DNA from 4 places in the Streptomyces sp. NPDC047841 genome. Region 4 is predicted to be linked to each of the others. Evidence: riboswitches for the same ligand, from Rfam matches in the RefSeq annotation. Region 4 holds a riboswitch; each other region holds the start of a gene.

Region 1 (5,183 bases), on a different contig from region 4:
CGCGGCGGGCGGCCCAGCTGCTGCTTGAAGGCCTCTACGTCCGCGTCGGTGGGCTCGGTGCGCGGAGTGGGCGGCGGAGGGGTTTCCATGACTGCTTTCAGGGTGGGTTGGTGTCGGTTGCCGGACCGGGCGAGCCGGTCACTGGTCGGAGGCGTCGGCCTTGTCGACGCCTTCCCAGACGTTCGTGTACCAGGGCCGGCGGGCGGCCCCGAGGTCCGCGCGGGACTGCCTGGCGGCGCCCGGGTCGACCACCACGTACCCGGTCTCGCCGGGCATCACGTAGTGCAGCCGGCGGCGGATCTGCTGCTCGGCGTAGGCGTCGTCCTGCCAGCGCGCCTTCAGGTCGCGCAGCTGCTCGACGCGTTCACGGGCCTGCTGCCGCTGCCGCTCCAGGTCGGCGATCTGCTCGCGCTGGGAGACGTACTGCCGCATCGGGTAGGCGAGGGCGACGATCATCGTGCACAGCACGAGCGCGAGCAGGGCCGCGCGGCCGGTGAGCCGGGAGCGGCGGGCCTGCCGCTTGGTCTGGGAACGGTAGACCCGGGCCGCGGTCTGCTCGCCGAGCAGCCGCAGCCTGGTCGCGGTGGAGAAACGGTCCCGGTCCCTCACGGCCATCTGGCTCTCCGCCTCCCCTTTCACACGCGCGTACGTCCCCGGACACGGTACGGGACCGAGCACGGGGACGTACGTACGACTGGCTGAGCCCTACGCCAGGATGGGTCAGCCCTTGGAGATCCCGCCGCGGAAACGCGGGAACGCGCTGCGGCCCGCGTACACCGCCGCGTCGTCGAGGATCTCCTCGATGCGCAGCAGCTGGTTGTACTTGGCGACGCGCTCGGAGCGGGCCGGGGCGCCGGTCTTGATCTGGCCGCAGTTGGTGGCGACGGCCAGGTCGGCGATGGTGACGTCCTCGGTCTCGCCGGAGCGGTGCGACATCATGCACTTGAAGCCGTTGCGCTGGGCCAGCTCGACGGCGTCCAGGGTCTCGGTCAGCGAGCCGATCTGGTTGACCTTGACCAGCAGGGCGTTGGCGGCGCCCTCCTCGATGCCGCGGGCGAGGCGCTCGGGGTTGGTGACGAACAGGTCGTCGCCGACCAGCTGGACCTTGTCGCCGAGCTTGTCGGTGATGACCTTCCAGCCGGCCCAGTCGTCCTCGAACAGCGGGTCCTCGATGGAGACGAGCGGGTAGGCCGCCACGAGCTCCTCGTAGTACTCCGTCATCTCGGCGGCGGAGCGCTCCTTGCCCTCGAAGAGGTACTTGCCGTCCTTGTAGAACTCGGAGGCGGCCACGTCGAGCGCGAGGGCGATCTGCTGGCCGGCGATGTAGCCGGCCTCCTTGATGGCCTCCAGGATGAGGTCGAGGGCCTCACGGTTGGAGCCGAGGTTCGGGGCGAAGCCGCCCTCGTCGCCGAGGCCGGTGGACAGGCCCTTGCTCTTCAGGACCTTCTTCAGGGTGTGGTAGACCTCGGTGCCCCAGCGCAGGGCCTCGGAGAAGGACTCCGCGCCGATCGGGGCGATCATGAACTCCTGGATGTCCACGTTGGAGTCGGCGTGCGAGCCGCCGTTCAGGATGTTCATCATCGGCACCGGCAGCAGGTGCGCGTTCGGGCCGCCCAGGTAGCGGAAGAGGGGGAGGTCGCTGGCCTCGGAGGCGGCGTGCGCGACGGCGAGCGAGACGCCGAGGATGGCGTTGGCGCCGAGGGAGCCCTTGTTGTCGGTGGCGTCCAGGTCGAACATGGCCTGGTCGATCAGGCGCTGCTCGGTGGCGTCGTAGCCGACCAGCTCGGGGCCGATCTGCTCGATCACGGCGAGGACGGCCTTCTCGACGCCCTTGCCCTGGTAGCGGTTCGGGTCGCCGTCGCGGAGCTCGATGGCCTCGAAGGCGCCGGTCGAGGCGCCGGACGGGACGGCGGCACGACCCGTGCTGCCGTCGTCGAGGCCGACCTCGACCTCGACCGTGGGGTTGCCTCGGGAGTCCAGGATTTCCCGGGCTACGACGACGTCGATGGACGGCACGAGCATCTCCTTCTTGGATGTGACGCTGGAAGTGCGGGGCGGTGTGCCTTACGGCTGTGCCTTGCGACTAGAGCCTAACCGTCCCGGGGGCGTCGGCCACCGACCGACCGTCCCGTGGACACGCCGACGGTACCTTTTGTTTCTCGCCGAAACAAAGGGTTCCGGGCCGGTGGACGCAAAAAGCCCCGCCCTGGTGCGTACGGGGGAACACGCACCGGGCGGGGAGCCCGTGGGGACGGGGGTACGGCCCGCTGGGGGCCTTCAGCGGGCCCGCGCGCGGGCGCGGGCCGCCGGGCGGGTCTTACTTCAGGTGCAGCTGCTGACCGGGGTAGATCAGGTTGGCGTCCTCGACGATGTCCTTGTTCAGCTCGAACAGCTTCTGCCAGCCGCCCTGCACGTGGCGCTTGCCGGCGATGGAGCTGAGGGTGTCACCGGTGACGACCTTGTACTCGCCGTCGCCCTTCTTGACCTTCTTGCCGGTCGGGGTGGTGACGGTCTTGCCCTGGCCCTTGCTCGCGCTCGCGGCCGGACGCTCGGCGGAGCGGGAGGCGGCCTGCTCGCCGGTGGAGCGGGTGGCGGTGGAGCTGCCCGAGCCCGTGGAGCTGCCCGAGCCGGTGGAGGTGCTGGAGCCGGTGGAGGTGCTGGAGCCGTTGGAGGTGCTCGGGGTGGAGGTGCTCGGCGCGGAGCCGTTGTACGGAGTGCCGGACAGGCCCGTGCCGCAGACCGGCCAGGCGCCCTTGCCCTGAGCGGCGAGGACCTTCTCGGCGACGGATATCTGCTGCGCCTTGCTCGCCTTGTCGGCGGTGCCGGCGTACTGCGTGCCGCCGTACGCGGCCCAGGTGGAGGCGGAGAACTGCAGACCGCCGTAGTAGCCGTTGCCGGTGTTGATGGACCAGTTGCCACCGGACTCGCACTGGGCGACCGTGTCCCACTGGGAGGCGGTGGCGGCGGAGGCGTTGCCGGCCGCCATCAGCGGAGCGGCGACGGCGGCACCGGTGACACCGGCGAGCGCGACGGCGCGGACGGCCTTGGACGGACGACGGTGCTTGCCCTTGCTGGAAAACAGCATGGATCGATCCCCTCACCGACGCCTGCGAGGTGAGCTGTCGGGTTCGGGCCGGTTGAGTTGCCCGGCCGCACTCCGCTCACGCGGGTGCGGCTTCACCCCGAGCCGGTTCCGGCATCAACTGCCGGGCCCGGCACCTACCTTGGGTCCCCCGCTCCTGCCTACGGCGCTTGACGCGACGACTGTTCCCGGGCAACCGCTGGCAGGATTCGGCGTTGCGGCTGCCGGGGCTCGTGGTGACGAGCGATCACGACCGTAGACACGCGATCCGCGGAATATCAAAGACGATCAGGGCTTCTGAGACTCATCCCACACTTTCGCCAAACCGGACATTAGGGCGCTAAGCGGGACGCCAACTCCCCCTACTTCGCGCCCGTTTCGCCCCCGACTTCCAGGGTCTGACCGGCACTGATGTGATTCGGGTCGGTCCCGATGGCCTTCTTGTTGCCGGCGTACAGCGCGCGCCATCCGCCGTCGACGTCAAGGGAGTCGGCGATGGAGGCCAGCGTGTCGCCCTGACGGACCGTGTACGTGTCCGTGTCATGGGAGGCGTGCCGGCCGGAAGACGCGGCGTTCTGACCGTTTGTCACGCTTTCGCCCCCGCTGCCCTCGTCCGCGCTCGGGCCCCGGTGGCGTCCGCCGCCGAGGGACCCGGTGTCGACCAGGCTCCAGGAACCGGCGGCCTGCTGCGGGTCGTTCCCGACCCCGGTGTCCGGGGTGGCGGTGGGCACGCTGCCGGTTCCCTGCGGGCTTCCGGCGTCCGGAGTGGTGGACTTGTCGGACTTGGGGGTGTCGGTACCTGTCGAACCGGTGGCCGTACCGGCGCCCTTGTCCGGCTTGGCGCTCGGAGTGGTGGTGGCCTCGCCCGAGGAGGACCCGGCCCCGGAGCCGGAGTTGGCGTCGGAGTCCGCGTCCGCGGAGGGCGACGAATCCGGCAGACCGGACGAGCCGGAGCTGCCGGAGGAACCGGATGTACCGGAGTTGCCCCCCGATCCGGACGTTTTACCCGAACCGCCCGTACTGCCCGAACCGCCCGCGCTGCCCGAACCGCCTGAACCGCCGACGCCCGTGTCGACGTGCGTCGAACCCGAGCCCTCGGTGAGACCGGACAGCAGGGCGCAGGTGGCCCAGGGCGTGGTGCCCTTGTCGGCGAGGATCTTCTCGGCGACGGCGATCTGCTGGTTGCGGCTCGCCTGGTCGGGGCTGGCCGCGTACTGGCCGCCGCCGTAGGCGTTCCAGTCCTCCTGCGAGATCTGCAGGCCGCCGTAGTACCCGTTGCCGGTGTCCGCGCTCCACGAGCCGCCGCTCTCGCACTCGGCCACCTTGTCCCACGTGGTGCCGTCGGCCGCGTTGGCGCTCGCCGCGCCGAGCAGCGGGATGGCGATGGCGGAGCCGGTCACTCCGGCCGCGACGAGGAGAGCCGGGGCCTGGCGGGGGCGACGGTGTCGGCCGTTCCCGGAGAGCATGCAGAAGCCTTTCGAGCGACAGCAGGACCGGCGCGGCGGACGGAGCCGGTCGCCGCGCTGATGGGTGAACGTATCGGCAGACGATCACTTGTCACAAGTTCATGCCGCACAGATCACGTGAAGATCACAGAGGTGAACGTCTGTCATGTTCCCTTGCAGAAGCCTGTGCGGGGTCCTGCCGTACCAGGTCGGACGGTGTGTCCGGCAGGCGCGCGCTGTTCAGGCGCCGCCGGGTGTGAACTCCACCGGCAGGGTGCGCAGGCCGCGCATGATGAGTCCGCCGCGCCAGCGCAGTTCGGCCGGGTCCGCGGCCAGCCGCAGATCGGGCAGCCGGGTGAGCAGGGTGGCGAGCGCGGTCTGGCCCTCCAGCCGGGCGAGCGGCGCGCCGAGGCAGTAGTGGATGCCGTGGCCGTAGCCGAGGTGCTGGTTGTCGCGGCGGGCGAGGTCCAGCACGTCCGGGTCGGCGAACCGCTCCGGGTCCCGGTCGGCGGCGGCGAGGACCACGAGCACCGGGTCGCCCGGCGCGATCCGCTGTCCGCCGATGGTGAGCGGCTCGGTGGCGAACCGCCAGGTGGCCAGCTCCACCGGGCCGTCGTAGCGCAGCAGTTCCTCCACGCCGGTCGCCAGCAGGTCCG
Region 2 (5,183 bases), on a different contig from region 4:
CTGGCTCACCTTTTCGAGCACCTGATGTTCCAGGGCTCGGCGCAGGTCAAGGGCAACGGCCACTTCGAGCTGGTGCAGGGCGCCGGCGGCTCGCTGAACGGCACCACCAGCTTCGAGCGGACCAACTACTTCGAGACCATGCCGGCCCACCAGCTGGAGCTGGCGCTCTGGCTGGAGGCCGACCGCATGGGCTCGCTGCTGGCCGCCCTGGACGACGAGTCCATGGAGAACCAGCGGGACGTCGTCAAGAACGAGCGCCGCCAGCGCTACGACAACGTCCCGTACGGCACCGCCTTCGAGAAGTTGACCGCGCTCTCCTACCCGGAGGGCCACCCGTACCACCACACGCCGATCGGCTCGATGGCGGACCTGGACGCGGCCACCCTGGAGGACGCCCGCCGGTTCTTCCGCACCTACTACGCGCCGAACAACGCGGTGCTCTCCGTGGTCGGCGATATCGACCCCCAGCAGACCCTCGCCTGGATCGAGAAGTACTTCGGCTCGATCCCGTCCCACGACGGCAAGCCCGCCCCCCGCGACGGCTCCCTGCCGGACGTCATCGGCGAGCAGAAGCGCGAGGTCGTGGTGGAGGAGGTCCCGGCGCGCGCCCTGATGGCCGCCTACCGGCTCCCGCACGACGGCACGCGCGCGTGCGACGCGGTCGACGTCGCCCTGACCATCCTGGGCGGCGGCGAGTCCTCCCGCCTGTACAACCGGCTGGTGCGCCGGGACCGCACGGCCGTCGCGGCCGGCTTCGGCCTGCTGCGCCTGGCCGGTGCCCCCTCCATGGGCTGGCTGGACGTGAAGACCTCCGGTGACGTCGAGGTGCCGGTCATCGAGACCGCCATCGACGAGGAGCTGGCCCGTTTCGCCGCGGAGGGCCCCACGCCCGAGGAGATGGAGCGCGCCCAGGCCCAGCTGGAGCGCGAGTGGCTGGACCGGCTCGGGACGGTCGCCGGCCGCGCCGACGAACTGTGCCGGTACGCGGTCCTGTTCGGCGACCCGCAGCTGGCCCTGACCGCCGTCCAGCGCGTCCTGGAGGTGACCCCGCAGGAGGTCCAGGAGGTCGCCGAGGCCCGCCTGCGGCCCGACAACCGCGCGGTCCTCGTCTACGAGCCGAAGTCCCCGCAGGACGCCCCGGACGCCGGGGTCCCCGAGGACCCGGAGCAGGAAGCGACCGTAGAGGCGGGCCGCGACGAGACCGAGAACGAGGAGACGGCCAAGTGACCGAGCTCGCCACCATGGACTTCCACCCCCAGCCGCGGCCCGGCGAGGCCAAGCCGTGGGCGTTCCCGGCGCCCGAGCGCGGCACGCTGGACAACGGCCTGACCGTGCTGCGCTGCCACCGCCCGGGCCAGCAGGTCGTCGCCGTCGAGGTGCTGCTGGACGCGCCCCTGGACGCCGAGCCGGCCGGCCTGGACGGCGTCGCCACGATCATGGCGCGGGCCTTCTCCGAGGGCACCGACAAGCACTCCGCCGAGGAGTTCGCCGCCGAGCTGGAGCGTGCGGGCGCCACCCTCGACGCGCACGCCGACCACCCCGGCGTCCGGCTGAGCCTGGAGGTGCCGGCCTCCCGCCTGGCCAAGGGCCTCGGCCTGCTCGCCGACGCCCTGCGCGCGCCCGCCTTCGCCGCGAGCGAGGTCGAGCGGCTGGTCCGCAACCGCCTGGACGAGATCCCGCACGAGCTGGCCAACCCCTCCCGCCGGGCCGCCAAGGAACTCTCCAAGGAGCTGTTCCCGGCGACCTCGCGCATGTCCCGTCCGCGCCAGGGCACCGAGGAGACGGTCGAGAAGATCGACGAGGCGGCCGTACGCGCCTTCTACGACCGCCATGTGCGCCCCGCCACGGCCACCGTGGTCGTCGTCGGCGACCTGACCGGCGCCGACCTGGACGCGCTGCTCGACGACACCCTGGGCGCGTGGACCGGTACCCCGGGCGAGCCCCGGCCGGTGCCGCCGGTGACGGCCGACGACACCGGGCGCGTGATCATCGTGGACCGGCCCGGCGCGGTCCAGACCCAGCTGCTCATCGGCCGGATCGGGCCCGACCGGCACGACCGGGTGTGGCCCGCCCAGGTGCTCGGCACGTACTGCCTCGGCGGCACCCTCACCTCCCGCCTGGACCGCGTCCTGCGCGAGGAGAAGGGCTACACCTACGGCGTGCGCGCCTTCGGGCAGGTCATGCGGTCCGCGCCGGACGGCACGGGCGCGGCGATGCTCGCCATCAGCGGCTCCGTGGACACCCCCAACACCGGCCCGGCGCTGGACGACCTGTGGAAGGTGCTGCGCACGGTCGCGGCGGACGGCCTGACCGACGCCGAGCGGGACGTCGCCGTGCAGAACCTGGTCGGTGTGGCGCCGCTGAAGTACGAGACCGCGGCGGCCGTCGCGAGCACGCTGGCCGACCAGGTCGAGCAGCACCTGCCCGACGACTTCCAGGCGACGCTGTACCAGCAGTTGGCGGCCACGGGCACGGTGGAGGCCACCGCGGCCGTCGTGAACGCCTTCCCGGTGGACCGCCTGGTGACCGTCCTCGTCGGTGACGCGTCGCAGATCAAGGCGCCGGTGGAGGCGCTGGGCATCGGTGAAGTGACCGTGGTGGCGGCCGAGTAGACGGCACCGCGGCGGCCGGACGACGGCACGCGCGCGTGGGGCCCTGGTGACCTACGGGTCGTCAGGGCCCCACGTTGTTCCACTCCCTTGCTCAGATGCCCGTTTTGGGGCGGAGGTTGCCTGTCTGCCCTGTGGGATGCGCTACAAAAGGCGGGATGCGTTTGAGGACTGACAGCGTGCTTGCGTAGCTTCGTCCGGGCTGTTCGTCAGGCAGTGCGCCGCACCCGCGGCACCGGACAGTCATCGCCGAGTCCCCGTACGGCGCGAGCCAGGGGAGCCGGGGACCCACCGTCCCTGGGGTGAATCGGGCGTCCGCGCGTGTGCGAGGGGGCCCGTAGGAGACCTTCCTGCTCCGAACCCGTCAGCTAACCCGGTAGGCGAGAGGGAAGGAAAGGACCAGCCACTTCATGGCGTTCATGTGCGCCACCGGGAAGCACCGCAAGCCCGGCCGGGTCAAGCGGACCACCGCCCAGGCGGCCGGCGTCGCGGCCCTCACCACCACCGGTGTGATCGGCACCCTCGCCGCCTCCCCGGCGCTCGCCGCAGGGAACACCGCGGAACAGACCGGCCTCACCCCGGTCGTCGCCGTGTCCGAGGGCGTCGCCGACGAGATCGACGCGCAGGCCGCCGCGCAGCAGCAGGCCGCCGAGCAGAAGGCGGCCGAGGAGGCCGCGGTGAAGGCGGCGGCCGAGCGGGCGCAGAAGATCCGCGCCGAGAAGGTCCGGGCCGCCCGTGAGGCCGAGCGCAAGCGGCTGAACACCTTCGTCGCCCCGATCGCGCACTCCTACGTCTCCACCGCCTACCAGGCGAGCAGCTCCCTGTGGAGCTCCGGAGCGCACACCGGGATCGACTTCCACGCGGCCGGCGGCACGGCCGTCCACGCGGTGGGCTCCGGCACGGTCGTCTCCGCGGGCTGGGGCGGCGCGTACGGCAACCAGGTCGTGATCCGCATGGCCGACGGCATGTACACCCAGTACGGCCACCTGTCGTCCATCGGCGTCGTGGTGGGCCAGAAGGTCGTCCCGGGCCAGCAGATCGGCCTGTCCGGGGCCACGGGCCACGTCACCGGCCCGCACCTGCACTTCGAGGCGCGCACGACCCCCGAGTACGGCTCGGACGTGGACCCCGTCGCCTACCTCCGCAAGCACGGCGTGAACGTCTGACACCGACCGCACGGCTGTCCGAGGCCCCGGCTCACCGAGCCGGGGCTTTCGCTGTTTTTCCCGGTGTCCGCCGGACCGCTGTCCAAAAAATAGCCATGAATTAGGGTCCGCCGTCGGAAATTCCGGCTCATTGGAATAGAGTCGCGGAACACACGTCCATCGTCGACGTTTCACCGGGATGAAGGCGGAGGTCGGTCATGCGTATTCCGGCGCACTCGGTGTGCACGGCCATCCGGGACGACATCGTCGCGGGGGTCCACGAGCGCGGCAGCCGCCTCACCGAGGAAGTCCTGGCCCGCCGCTACGGCGTCTCGCGCGTCCCCGTGCGCGAGGCCCTGCGCACCCTGGAGGCCGAGGGCTTCGTGGTGACGCGCCGGCACGCGGGCGCGTGCGTGGCCGAGCCGACCGAGCAGGAGGCCGCCGACCTGCTGGAGATGCGGACGCTGCTGGAGCCGCTGGGCGCCGCCCGGGCAGCCCAGCGGCGCACGGAGGCCCATCTGAAGGTGCTGCGCGGTCTGGTCCGGCTGGGCCAGGAGCGGGCCCGCAGGGGCGGCAACGAGGACCTGCGCTCGCTGGGCGGCTGGTTCCACGAGACGCTCGCCCAGGCCTCCGGCAGCGCCTCGCTGACCTCGGTGCTCACCCAGCTGCGGCACAAGATCGCGTGGATGTACACGGTGGAGGCGCCGGTCAGCCCGGTCGAGTCCTGGACGGAGCACGCTGCCATCGTGGACGCGGTGGCCCGCGGCGACGCCGAGCGCGCGCGGGCGCTCACGACGCTGCACGCCGAGCGCGCGACGGGCGCGCACCGGCTGCGGTTCTCTTTCGCCGTGGAGCGCGTGAGGACTTCGCAACCTGCCGTAAACATGTCGGGCCCGCGGCATTAACAAGCGCACCGTATACAAAGGAGAGCTATTTTTGGGCCGGGTAATTCCTGCTGCCCGAATTCGTCGTGCGAGAAATTCCCGGAAGGCGCCGGCCGGCGCGGCGGGGGGTAAACCGACGGCGCATCGGGTCGCGTGCGTCCGCATACGGCGAAGCCGCGCCGCCCCGGAAGGCGAACGCGGCTCCGGCGTTCTGTGCGGTGCCCGCTCAGACGGTCTCGGGCAGCTCTTCCAGGCCCTCGGAGACCAGCTTGGCCAGACGGTCCAGGGCGGCGTCGGCGCCCTCGGCGTCGGAGGCGAGGACGATCTCCTCGCCACCCTGGGCACCCAGGCCCAGGACGGCCAGCATGGAGGCCGCGTTGACGGGGTTGCCCCCGGCCTTGGCGATCGTCACCGGGACGCCTGTGGCCGTGGCGGCTCGGACGAAGATGGAGGCGGGGCGGGCGTGGAGGCCCTCGGCCCAGCCGACGTTGACGCGGCGCTCAGCCATGTGTTGCTGCCCTTCGGTGTTCAGGTTGTCTAGACCA
Region 3 (5,183 bases), on a different contig from region 4:
TCCGGGAGCGTGAGCTGCTGGACGAGCTGTGGAAGCGCAGGGACGTGGCCCGGCCCGCGCTGGAGTACGCGAGCAGGGCGTCGGTTCCCGCGCCGGTGTTCTGGGGGCCGGCGCCGTACGGGTATCCGGCGGTGCCGTACCCCGCGTACAACCCGTACCGGACGTAGTCCCGGGGGCTGACGGGGTTTCTTCGGCACCGCCGGGCCGCGCGGTGCCGGGATGATCCAGAGGAAAGACCGCAGCTAGGCGGACGCCTCCGTCAGCCGGGTCACCTCGGCCTCCGTCAGCTCCAGCTCCGCGACCCCCAGCAGCGCCGGGAGCTGTTCCACCGTCCTCGCCGAGGCGATCGGGGCCGTGACCGTGGGCTGGGCGGCGAGCCAGGCCAGGGCCACCGTGGCGACGGGGGCCCCGTGGGCCGCGGCGATCTCGTCCAGGGCCGCGAGGACCTTCTGGCCGCGCTCGGACTCCGCGTGCTTCCGGGCTCCTTCGGCGCGGGCGCTGTCGACGGTCGTACCGGGCCGGTACTTGCCGGTGAGAAAGCCCGAGGCGAGGGAGAAGTACGGGACGGCGGACAGGCCCTCGCGGGCGACGAGGTCCTGCAGCGGGCCCTCGTAGGTGTCCCGGGAGACCAGGTTGTAGTGCGGCTGGACGGCGACGTAGCGGGCGAGGCCCTCGCGGTCGGAGAAGTCCAGGGAGGCCCGCAGCCGCTCGGGGCTGATGTTGGACGCGGCGATGTGCCGGACCTTCCCGGCCCTCACCAGCTCGTCCAGCGCGCCGATGATCTCCTCGACCGGCACCTCGGGCTTGTCGAAGTGGGTGTAGTAGAGGTCGATGTGGTCGGTGCCCAGCCGGCGCAGGGAGGCGTCGGCGGCGGCCTTGATGTTGGCCGCGGACAGGCCCTGGTACTCCGGGTGCTGGCTGACCTTGGTGGCGATGACGACTTCGGAGCGGTTGCCGCGGGCCTTGACCCACTTGCCGATGATCGTCTCCGACTCGCCGCCCTGGTTGCCCTCGATCCAGGCGGAGTAGGAGTCGGCGGTGTCGATGAAGTTGCCGCCCGCGGCGGTGTAGGCGTCGAGGACGGCGAAGGAGGCTTGTTCGTCGGCGGTCCAGCCGAAGACGTTGCCACCGAGGGAGAGCGGGAAGACCTCGAAATCGGAAGAGCCGAGTTTACGAAGCGATGTCATACGTCAAGGCAACACCGGCGGCGGGTGATCGCATCCCGCCGCCGGCACGGAGTCCCCGTCAAGATCTCGCAAAGGTCCCTGCGCGGGACGGGACCGTCAGGGGTTGAGGCCCTTGCCGCGCAGCCACGCCATCGGGTCGATGCCGGTGGGCTGGCCGTCGGGGTGGACCTCCATGTGGACGTGCGGCCCGGTGACGTTGCCGGTGGCGCCGACGCGGCCGATGACCTCGCCGGTGGTGACCTTCTGGCCGACGGAGACGCTGATCGAGGACTGGTGGCAGAACCACAGCTCGGTGCCGTCGTCCAGGGTGAGGATGGTGCGGTAGCCGTAGGAGCCGGCCCAGCCCGCCTCGGTGATCGTGCCGCTGTGCACGGCCTTGATCAGGGTGCCGGTGGGGGCGGCGAAGTCGAGACCAGTGTGGTAGCCGGAGGACCACATCCCGCCGGCCTGGCCGAAGGTCGAGGTGATCGTGTACGAGGAGGTGGGCAGCGTGTATTGCTCGGCCAGCTTCGCCAGCCGCTCCTCCTCCGCCTTCTTCGCGGCGGCGGCCTCCGCCTTCTCCTTGGCCGCGGCGGCCTGGGCGGCGGCCTCCTTCTCGGCCTGGGCGGCGGCGTCGGCGCTCTGCTTCTCGGCGGCGGCGACCGCGGCGGCGGTGGCCCTGCTCTGGGCCTGGCCCTGCTGCTGCTCGGCCTGGGCCATGATCCGGTTGCGCAGTGCCTCGCCCGCGTCGGCGCTGTCCTCGCCGGCGGCCGTGGTCACACCGACGGTGCTCAGCGTGGCCGTGGCGGCCTCGGCCGGGTGGGAGTCGGCCGAGTGGTCGTGGAAGAGGGAGCCGACCGAGGGCAGGTCCGGCAGGGAGAGGGAGACCGGCGGCTTGCCGGTGTTGGCGCTGGCCATGCCGCCCGCGCCGACCGCGGCCATGACGCCGACGCCCAGGACGGTGGAGCTGCGCGCGAAGCCGCCGCGCTGCTTGGCGACGCGATGCCGGCCGCGCACCGGGGCGACGGACTCCTCGGTGGGGTTCCACTCCTCCCAGGGGCCCTCCTCGGCGCGGTAGGCGCCGTACCCGAAGGTCTCGGGCTCGCGCTGAGCCGGTATGTACGGGGCTTCTGGGGCAGGCCGGTTGGACGCCACGCGGGCGTACTCCTTTCCTTCCTTTCGCCTACCGGGTTAGCTGACGGGTTCGGAGCAGGAAGGTCTCCTACGCGCGTATACCGGTCGTGGACTCGACGAGTTCACGACGGCATTCGCGTGATTCACCCCAGGGTGGTGGTTCCCCGGCTCCCTCGCGGGATTCGGCGCGTGCGCACGGAGCCGCCTCTTGTGACGGCTGTGACGACCGCGCTGCGTTATCGAACGTTAATAGACCCGACAGTCACTTTCCAAGCCGTTCGGCTTGATCATTCACGTCTTTACCGGCGGAGCTATCGGCCACTACTCCGCCAAAACGGGCGAGTTGACCGAGCGTCCGGCCCGTTCAGCAGTCACTTTCGGTTTTGATGGTGACTCAGATGTTATGCGCACGGCGGTCGCCCGGTCACCTTCGGTGACGGTCCGGGCCGCCGCACGGCGAGCAGCGCCATGTCGTCGGCCATGCCGCCCCCGGAGTACCGGCGCGCCTCCTCGGCGAGCCGGCCGACCAGCGCGGCCGGGCCGGCGAAGGCGCGCCCGGCGAGCCGCCGTTCGGGGTCGTAGAACCGGCCGTGGGCGTCCCGGGCCTCGGACAGGCCGTCGGTGTGGAACAGCAGGGTCGCGCCGCTCGGGAAGGCGGTCTCGGTGGCCCTGTCCGGCCACATGCCGAGGTCGCCCATGCCGAGCGGCAGCGCGGGCTCGGCGGGCGCCAGGGTGCGCAGGGTGCCGTCGGCGTGCAGCAGCAGCGGCGGCGGATGGCCGCGGTTGACGATCCGTACGAGGCCGTCGCCGTGCGGGAGTTCGGCGAGGACCGCGGTGGTGAACCCCTCGAAGGCGTCGATCCCGTCGCGCCGGGTGCCCTCGCGGGCCAGCGCCCGCTCCAGCCGCCCGGCGACCGCCTCCAGCGTGGCCTCCTGCTCGGCCGCCTCCCGGAACGCGCCGATCACCACGGCCACCGCGGCGACCGCGCCCATGCCCTTGCCGCGCACGTCCCCGACGACCAGCCGGACGCCGTAGGGGCTGTCCTGCACGGCGTACAGGTCGCCGCCGATGAACGCGTCCTGCCGTGCCGCCTCGTAGCAGGCCGCGATCTCGTAGCCGCCGATCCGCTCGTCCGGTTCCGGCAGGACGGCCCGCTGGGCGGCCTCGGCGATCTCGCGGGCGGAGGCGAGCCGCCGGTCGCCCCGCCGGACCACCCGGTTGATGGCGACGGCCAGCAGGGCGACCGTCGCGACGGTGACCACGTCGGTGAGGGTGCCCACGGCGGGATGGGCCCCGGCGTGGGTGTGCACGGCGTAGGCGGCGGCGAGGGAGAGGAGACCGGTCAGGACGGTGGTGCGCAGCGAGGACAGGGGCGCGGCGACCAGCGGGGCCGCGGTGAAGAACGGGACGGCGGTGAAGTCGTCCGGGGCGAGCAGGCCGTACAGGACACCGCAGACGACGAGCAGGGCGGGCAGGGCGCGGGCCAGGGCGCGGGGGCTCGGGCGGCGGCGGGCGCGCGCCGGCACCGGTTCGTCACCGAGCCCCGGGTCGGGCACGGGGTCGCCGGGGAGCCGGCCGCCCGCCCTGGCGTACAGGCTGTCCTCCACCTTTCCAGGGCGCACCGCGTGTCTCCCGCTTGTCCGACGTACCTCCAGGTTTCCGGGCCCCGGGGCGGGCGGCGACCGGTGTGGGCCGAAAGGGGTGTGCGAGCGGTCCCGCGCATGGCGTACACTGGAGTCACAACGACGCGGGGTGGAGCAGCTCGGTAGCTCGCTGGGCTCATAACCCAGAGGTCGCAGGTTCAAATCCTGTCCCCGCTACTGAAGGCGCAGGGCCCGGAATCCCCAGGATTCCGGGCCCTGAGTCGTTCTCGGCCCACTGCGGCGCCCCGCGGGGGCGCGGGGAGCCGCGCGACCGGCCGCGACGCACCCGCGCCCGCCCGCCAGGCACCCCGGCGGGCGGGCGGGCGCTCACAGCAGATGGGCGTTCGGTGCCTTGGCCAGCTCCTCCAGCTCGGGCAGCACGACGACCCGCGCGCCCCGGGAGGCCAGGACCCCGCTTCCGTCGGCCGCCGCCACGAACGTGTCCGGCTCACGCCAGGCGGTGACCACCCTGCGCACCCCCGCCCGGAGGATCAGCTCGGCGCAGGGTGCCGGCCGGGACGCACGCCGGGCACAGGGCTCCAGGCTGCTGTACACGGTGGCACCGGCCAGCCGCGGGTCGTCCGCGCCGATCTTCGCGAGCGCCGCCTCCTCCGCGTGGACGACGGGATCGGCGCCCTCCCGCGAATGGCCGCGGGCCAGCTCCGTGCCGTCGGCGGCCACGACCACCGCACCGACGCTGAACGCCGTCTCCGACGGCGGACACAGCGCCGCCAGTTCACAGGCGGTCCGCAGCCAGTGGCGGTCGGCGGCGGTGGCGACCGGCCCGGTGCCGGGGGCCGTCGGCACGTACCGCACGAGCACGACGTCCCCTATCCGGCGGGTGTCGAGCAGGCGCAGCCGTCCGGGCTGGTAGGCCCCCGGCCCGAACAGGCGGGGCGCCGCGGGATCGCCGACGAACAGCGGGGCGAGGACCAGCTGGAGTTCGTCGGCGAGGCCCTGGTGCAGCAGCTGGGTGTGGACCGTGCCGCCGCCCTCCACCATCAGGCGGCCGACGCCGCGCACGTCGTGGAGGTGCTCCAGCAGGGCCCGCCAGTCCAGGTCGGGACCGAGCGGGACGACGTCGGCGCTGCGCCCGAGGCGGCGGGCGGCCCGCTCGGCGCCCCGGTCGGTGGTGTAGACGATCTTGTCGCCGCCGGTGTGCCAGAACCTGGCGTCCGGATCGAGGTCGCCGGTGGCCGTGACCGTGACCTTCAGCGGGTACTCCGGCTCACCCCGCGCC
Region 4 (5,183 bases):
CCCGGCGAAGCCCTCACCGTGCTCCGGAGCGTGCTCCCGGGCGCCGCCGGCGTCCTTCCCCTCGGTGACCTTCGCGCCCTTGGGCGGCGTGAAGTCGAACGTGGAGGCGGCGGGCCGGGCGAAGGAGACCTGGGTGAAGCCCGCGTCGAGCACGGCGGCGCCGCCGCTCCTCGGGGTCAGCGTGAACTTCAGCGGCATCCCGGTCTTCGCGTCCACGGCGATGCTGATCGCACCGACCGTGGTGCCGGACTGCCTGGGCCGGATCAGCAGCTTGTAGGCGTCGCGCCCGGCGACGTGGGCGGTGCCGTCGACGGTGACGGACGTGGTGTCGTCCACCGACTTCAGGGCCTGGTCGGCGAAGTCCTTGGGCGTGGCCGGCGGCTCGGTGCCGCGGTCCTTGCCGGAGGCGGCCCCGGTGGCGTGGTAGACCTCGTTGCTCTTGCTGTCGTAGCCCCAGACGTCCTTGCCGTCGTGGATGAGGCTGTACTCGGCGCCGCTCTCCAGCAGCGACAGCTTCTGCCGGTCGGGGCCGTCGGCGGCGACGCGCAGGGTGTGCGTGCCGGAGACCAGCTCGGTGAGCTTGGCCTTCGGGTCGGCGGAGGAGCCGTCGCCGGAGCCGCCCCGGCCCGAGCCGGACATCAGGCCGTTCTGGAGGCCGCCCAAATCGGGCAGGCCGAGGTCGGTGCTGACCTTCACCGTGCCGGACAGCTGCTGCACGTCCGACTTGGCGATCTTCTCGATGAGCTGCTGGGCGCTGATCCTCGGCAGGTCGGGGTCACCGGAGTCGGCGAGCGCCGGGACCAGCCCGATCGTGGCCGCCGCCACCCCCACCACCGCGACCGGCACGGCGTACCGGGCGGCCTTGCGCCGGCCCGAGCGCGGGTGCTCGTCCCGCGCGGCGCCCACTGCGTCGTCGGATTCGTACGGTGCCATGTGTGCCTTACCTCCGTCGTCGGCGGCGGCTGTCCTCACCCTGGTCCGCTGGTCCACCCTGAGCCGCCATTCTCACCCGAAACGGTGAGGAGTGGTGATTTCCGTGATGTCCATCTGACCAAATCGGCTGTGCACAAGCGTCAGACCACGGAGCCAACTCCGTCTACACCTGCGGTATGACATCCGGCGGTGGTTCCTCCGCCCGACCCGTAGGGGTCGCGCCGGACGCCGGGGCCCGTACGGGTGACCGGCCCGGTCAGCCGGCGCGGTGCACGACCGCGTCGCACAGCTCGATCAGCGCCGCCTTGGCATCGCACTCGCGCAGCGGGGCGAGCGCGGCCCGCGCCTCCTCCGCGTACCGCACGGTGTCCCGGCGGGCCTGCTCCAGCGCGGGGTGCGCGCGCAGCGCGGCCAGCGCCTCGGCGTGCCGGGCGTCGTCGCTGAGGTCGGAGTCCAGCAGCGCGCACAGCGCGACGTCCTCGGCCAGGCCCAGCCGGGCGGCCCGCTCGCGCAGCCGGAGCACCGGCAGGGTCGGGATGCCCTCCCGCAGGTCGGTGCCCGGGGTCTTGCCGGACTCGTGGGAGTCGGAGGCGATGTCCAGGACGTCGTCCGCGAGCTGGAAGGCGACGCCGAGGCGTTCCCCGTACTGGGTGAGGACGTCGACGACCGTCTCGTCCGCGCCGGACATCATCGCGCCGAACCGGCACGACACCGCCACCAGGGAGCCCGTCTTGCCGGCGAGCACGTCCAGATAGTGCTCGACCGGGTCTCGGCCGTCCGAGGGACCCGCGGTCTCCAGGATCTGGCCGGTGACGAGCCGTTCGAAGGCGAGGGCCTGCACCCGGACCGCCTCGGGACCGAGGTCGGCGAGGATCTGGGACGCGCGGGCGAAGAGGAAGTCGCCGGTGAGGACCGCGACGGAGTTGCCCCAGCGGGTGTTGGCGCTGTCCACGCCACGCCGTACGGCCGCCTCGTCCATGACGTCGTCGTGGTACAGCGTGGCCAGGTGGGTCAGCTCCACGACCACGGCCGAGGGCACCACGCCCGGGGCGTAGGGGTCGCCGAACTGGGCCGCGAGCATCACGAGCAGTGGCCGGAACCGCTTCCCGCCCGCCCGCACCAGGTGCTGCGCTGCCTCCGTGATGAACGGGACCTCGCTCTTGGTGGCTTCGAGCAAGCCTTCCTCGACAGCCGCCAATCCGGCCTGGACATCGGCTTCCAGAGCCTGGTCCCGCACGCTCAGCCCGAACGGCCCGACGACGGTCACGAGGGGTCTCCTGTCTGCTGGTGTCTGCTGGCGGTTACACGGTTTGTCGATAGGTCGCTGCCATCACTCAAGTCAGCGTATCCGGTCCTGTTTCGATCACCGATAGCGCCCACCGGTCCAGCCTGGGCGATACCGGATCATGACCGGCATGGTTTTGATCACACAGTGTGAGCGGATTTTTATCCATATAAGAGTAATCCGGACACTGTGCCCTCGCCTCGGCAACGACGCCCCCCATATGCCAGGTTCCGCCACCACCCCGACTTCCGGTGCAAATCCCCCTAATCCCTCATATCCGATTTAAAACTGTTTGCCATTTCGTGAGTTGGGTCACGCGCCCGGCCGGCCCGGCCGCCCGGCCCGGTTCTCGCAACCCCTTGCCGTGTCGGCGAGTTGAGGATTGGCAACCGCAAAGGATCAAGCACCTCATACGGCATCGATCAAGGTCAAATCGCACGTTGTATGAATCCGGCCCTTGTTCCCGACATGTGCTCTCGCATACGTTCCGGGCCGTCGGGCGGACGCCGAATCCTGCCGCCGCCCGCATACCCATCGACGAACTCATTCGTACGGCAGGAGCGGGGGACCCAGGTAAGCCGCCGGTCCGGAACGGCACACGCCGCGCCGGGACGGCTAGGGGTGAAGCCATGCCTCCGTCAGGGGCACGGCCGGGCATCTCCCCGCCCGAACCCGACAGCTCACCTCGCAGGCGCCGGAGAGGAACGCCCCCATGTCTGCTGTCGCCCAGCCCCGCCGTACCCGGAACAGCCGCCTGGTCCGCGCGCTCACCGCCGTCGGCACCGGTGCCGCCGTCCTCGCCCTGCCGCTCATCGGCGCGGCCGACGCCTCCGCGGCCCCCCGCACCACCACCACGCCGGCCACCACCCCGGCCGGCTACCCGAACAACCTCGACGGCTGGATCCGCGAGTCACTGGCGATCATGGCCGAGAAGCACATCCCGGGCACGTACAACGGCATCCACCGCAACATCATCCGCGAGTCCTCGGGCAACCCGAAGGCCATCAACCTCTGGGACTCCAACGCCGCCAAGGGCATCCCGTCCAAGGGCCTGCTCCAGGTCATCGACCCCACGTTCAACGCGTACCACGTGGCCGGGACGTCCTTCGACATCTACGACCCGGTCGCCAACATCACCGCCGCCTGCAACTACGCGGCCGCGCGGTACGGGTCCATCGACAACGTGTTCGGCGCGTACTGACGGGCACCGGCGGCCTGACCGGGCACCGGCCGGCCGCCTGACCGGGCGCTGCCGGTGTCCCGGTCAGCCGGTCAGCCGGTCGGGAAGAGTCGTTCGAGGACGACGGCGACGCCGTCGTCCTCGTTCGACGAGGTGACCTCGTCGGCCACCGCCTTCAGTTCCGGGTGCGCGCCGGCCATGGCGACACCGCGCCCGGCCCAGTCGAACATCGGGATGTCGTTGGGCATGTCGCCGAACGCGAGGGCCCGTTCGGCGGCGATCCCGAGCCGTTCCGCGGCCAGCGCCAGCCCGGTCGCCTTCGTCACCCCGCACGGCTGGAGCTCCACCGTGCCCGGCCCCGACATCGTGACCGTCGCGAGCGAGCCCACCGCCGCGCGGGCCACGGCCGCCAGCTCGTCGTCGGACAGGGTGGCGTGCCGCAGCAGCACCTTGCTGATGGGCGCGCACCACAGGTCGTCCCGCCGGCCGACCCGCACCGCGGGCAGTGTCGGGTGGGGCATCCGGTAGCCGGGCTCGATGAGCGTGAGCCCGTCCACGCCGTCCTGGTCGACCGCCGCGTAGACCTCCCCCACCTCCGCCTCGATCTTGCCGAGCGCCGTCTCGGCCAGCTCCCGGTCCAGCCGGACGGACCACAGCAGACGGTCGGTCGCGGCGTCGTAGACCTGGGCCCCCTGTCCGCACACCGCGAGCCCGGCACCGCCGAGGTCCGCGAGCAGCGACCGCACCCGCGGGGCCGGGCGGCCCGTCACCACCAGGTGGCGGGCACCGGCCCGCGCCACCCGCGCGAGCGCGGCGAGGGACCGGTCCGAGACGGTGTCGTCGCCGCGCAGCAGCGTCCCGTCCAGGTCGGTGGCGATCAGTGCATATGCCGGGGTGGGTGCCATGATCAGAGAATACGGACAGCACGCCCCGCCGACTCATCTGTCGTTCCCCGCACTTACGTGCCGCTCCCGCCCAACCGCTCACCGCTGTTGGCGCGATGGGCACCGCTCGGCCCAGACCTGCCGAGCCCCGGGTGAGGCACTGCCCAAGACACGCGCCTCGGCCGTAACGTGTGGCCCGACCACATGGAACGCAGTGCCATGCATGGCCCGGATGAGAGTGAGGCAGCACCCCATGCCCCCCTTCGACGTCCCCGAGGGCGACCCCTTCGGTCCGCACAACCTCCCCTACGGCGTGTTCTCGCCCTCCGGCAGCACGGAGCGGAGGATCGGCGTCCGGCTCGGGAACCACGTCCTCGACGCGGGCGCCGCGGCCGCCGCGCTCGGCTCGCCCCACCAGCCGCTGCTCGCCCGGCCCACCCTCAACCCGCTGCTGGCCGCCGGCCGCGCCACCTGGTCGGACGTACGGCGCTCCGTCGCGTCCTGGGTCACCGACCCGGCGCACCGCGCGACCGTCGAGCCGCTGTTCCACCCCCTGTCCGAGGTGAGCCTGCACCTGCCCTTCGAGGTCGCGGACTACGTCGACTTCTACGCCTCGGAGAACCACGCCCGCAACGTCGGCCGGATCTTCCGCCCCGACGCCGAGGACTCCCTCACCCCCAACTGGAAGCACCTGCCGATCGGTTACCACGGCCGCTCCGGCACCGTCGTCGTCTCCGGCACGGACGTCGTACGCCCGTGCGGGCAGCGCAAGGGCCCGGCCGACCCCGCGCCCGTCTTCGGCCCCTCGATCCGGCTGGACATCGAGGCCGAGGTCGGCTTCGTCGTGGGCGTGCCGTCGCGGCTCGGCGCCCCGGTCGCGCTCGGCGACTTCCGGGAGCAC

The links. Region 4 has a riboswitch for cyclic di-AMP ahead of AB0947_RS02930 (transglycosylase SLT domain-containing protein). Riboswitches for the same ligand answer to the same signal wherever they lie in the genome.
Positions count from the first base shown of each region.
Region 1: linked by a shared signal. The riboswitch ahead of AB0947_RS09155 (transglycosylase family protein) and the one ahead of AB0947_RS02930 (transglycosylase SLT domain-containing protein) in region 4 are both predicted to bind cyclic di-AMP.
Region 2: linked by a shared signal. The riboswitch ahead of AB0947_RS02015 (M23 family metallopeptidase) and the one ahead of AB0947_RS02930 (transglycosylase SLT domain-containing protein) in region 4 are both predicted to bind cyclic di-AMP.
Region 3: linked by a shared signal. The riboswitch ahead of AB0947_RS25290 (M23 family metallopeptidase) and the one ahead of AB0947_RS02930 (transglycosylase SLT domain-containing protein) in region 4 are both predicted to bind cyclic di-AMP.

Region 1 is NZ_JBEYRP010000005.1:84,724-89,906, forward strand. It holds gene AB0947_RS09140 (DUF501 domain-containing protein) at 1-89, opposite strand, end outside; gene AB0947_RS09145 (septum formation initiator family protein) at 139-615, opposite strand; gene eno (phosphopyruvate hydratase) at 721-2,022, opposite strand; gene AB0947_RS09155 (transglycosylase family protein) at 2,318-3,085, opposite strand; cyclic di-AMP (ydaO/yuaA leader) riboswitch at 3,090-3,261, opposite strand; gene AB0947_RS09160 (transglycosylase family protein) at 3,445-4,548, opposite strand; gene AB0947_RS09165 (cytochrome P450) at 4,768-5,183, opposite strand, start outside.
Region 2 is NZ_JBEYRP010000001.1:486,902-492,084, reverse strand. It holds gene AB0947_RS02025 (pitrilysin family protein) at 1-1,227, shown strand, start outside; gene AB0947_RS02020 (pitrilysin family protein) at 1,224-2,612, shown strand; cyclic di-AMP (ydaO/yuaA leader) riboswitch at 2,847-3,007, shown strand; gene AB0947_RS02015 (M23 family metallopeptidase) at 3,020-3,775, shown strand; gene AB0947_RS02010 (GntR family transcriptional regulator) at 3,973-4,659, shown strand; gene AB0947_RS02005 (HPr family phosphocarrier protein) at 4,865-5,146, opposite strand.
Region 3 is NZ_JBEYRP010000015.1:20,381-25,563, forward strand. It holds gene AB0947_RS25280 (PrsW family intramembrane metalloprotease) at 1-167, shown strand, start outside; gene AB0947_RS25285 (aldo/keto reductase) at 243-1,187, opposite strand; gene AB0947_RS25290 (M23 family metallopeptidase) at 1,284-2,321, opposite strand; cyclic di-AMP (ydaO/yuaA leader) riboswitch at 2,333-2,498, opposite strand; gene AB0947_RS25295 (PP2C family protein-serine/threonine phosphatase) at 2,702-3,922, opposite strand; tRNA gene AB0947_RS25300 (tRNA-Met) at 4,047-4,120, shown strand; gene AB0947_RS25305 (dihydrofolate reductase family protein) at 4,271-5,183, opposite strand, start outside.
Region 4 is NZ_JBEYRP010000002.1:84,028-89,210, reverse strand. It holds gene AB0947_RS02940 (DUF2092 domain-containing protein) at 1-933, opposite strand, end outside; gene AB0947_RS02935 (polyprenyl synthetase family protein) at 1,190-2,200, opposite strand; cyclic di-AMP (ydaO/yuaA leader) riboswitch at 2,744-2,925, shown strand; gene AB0947_RS02930 (transglycosylase SLT domain-containing protein) at 2,931-3,419, shown strand; gene AB0947_RS02925 (HAD family hydrolase) at 3,491-4,303, opposite strand; gene fahA (fumarylacetoacetase) at 4,536-5,183, shown strand, end outside.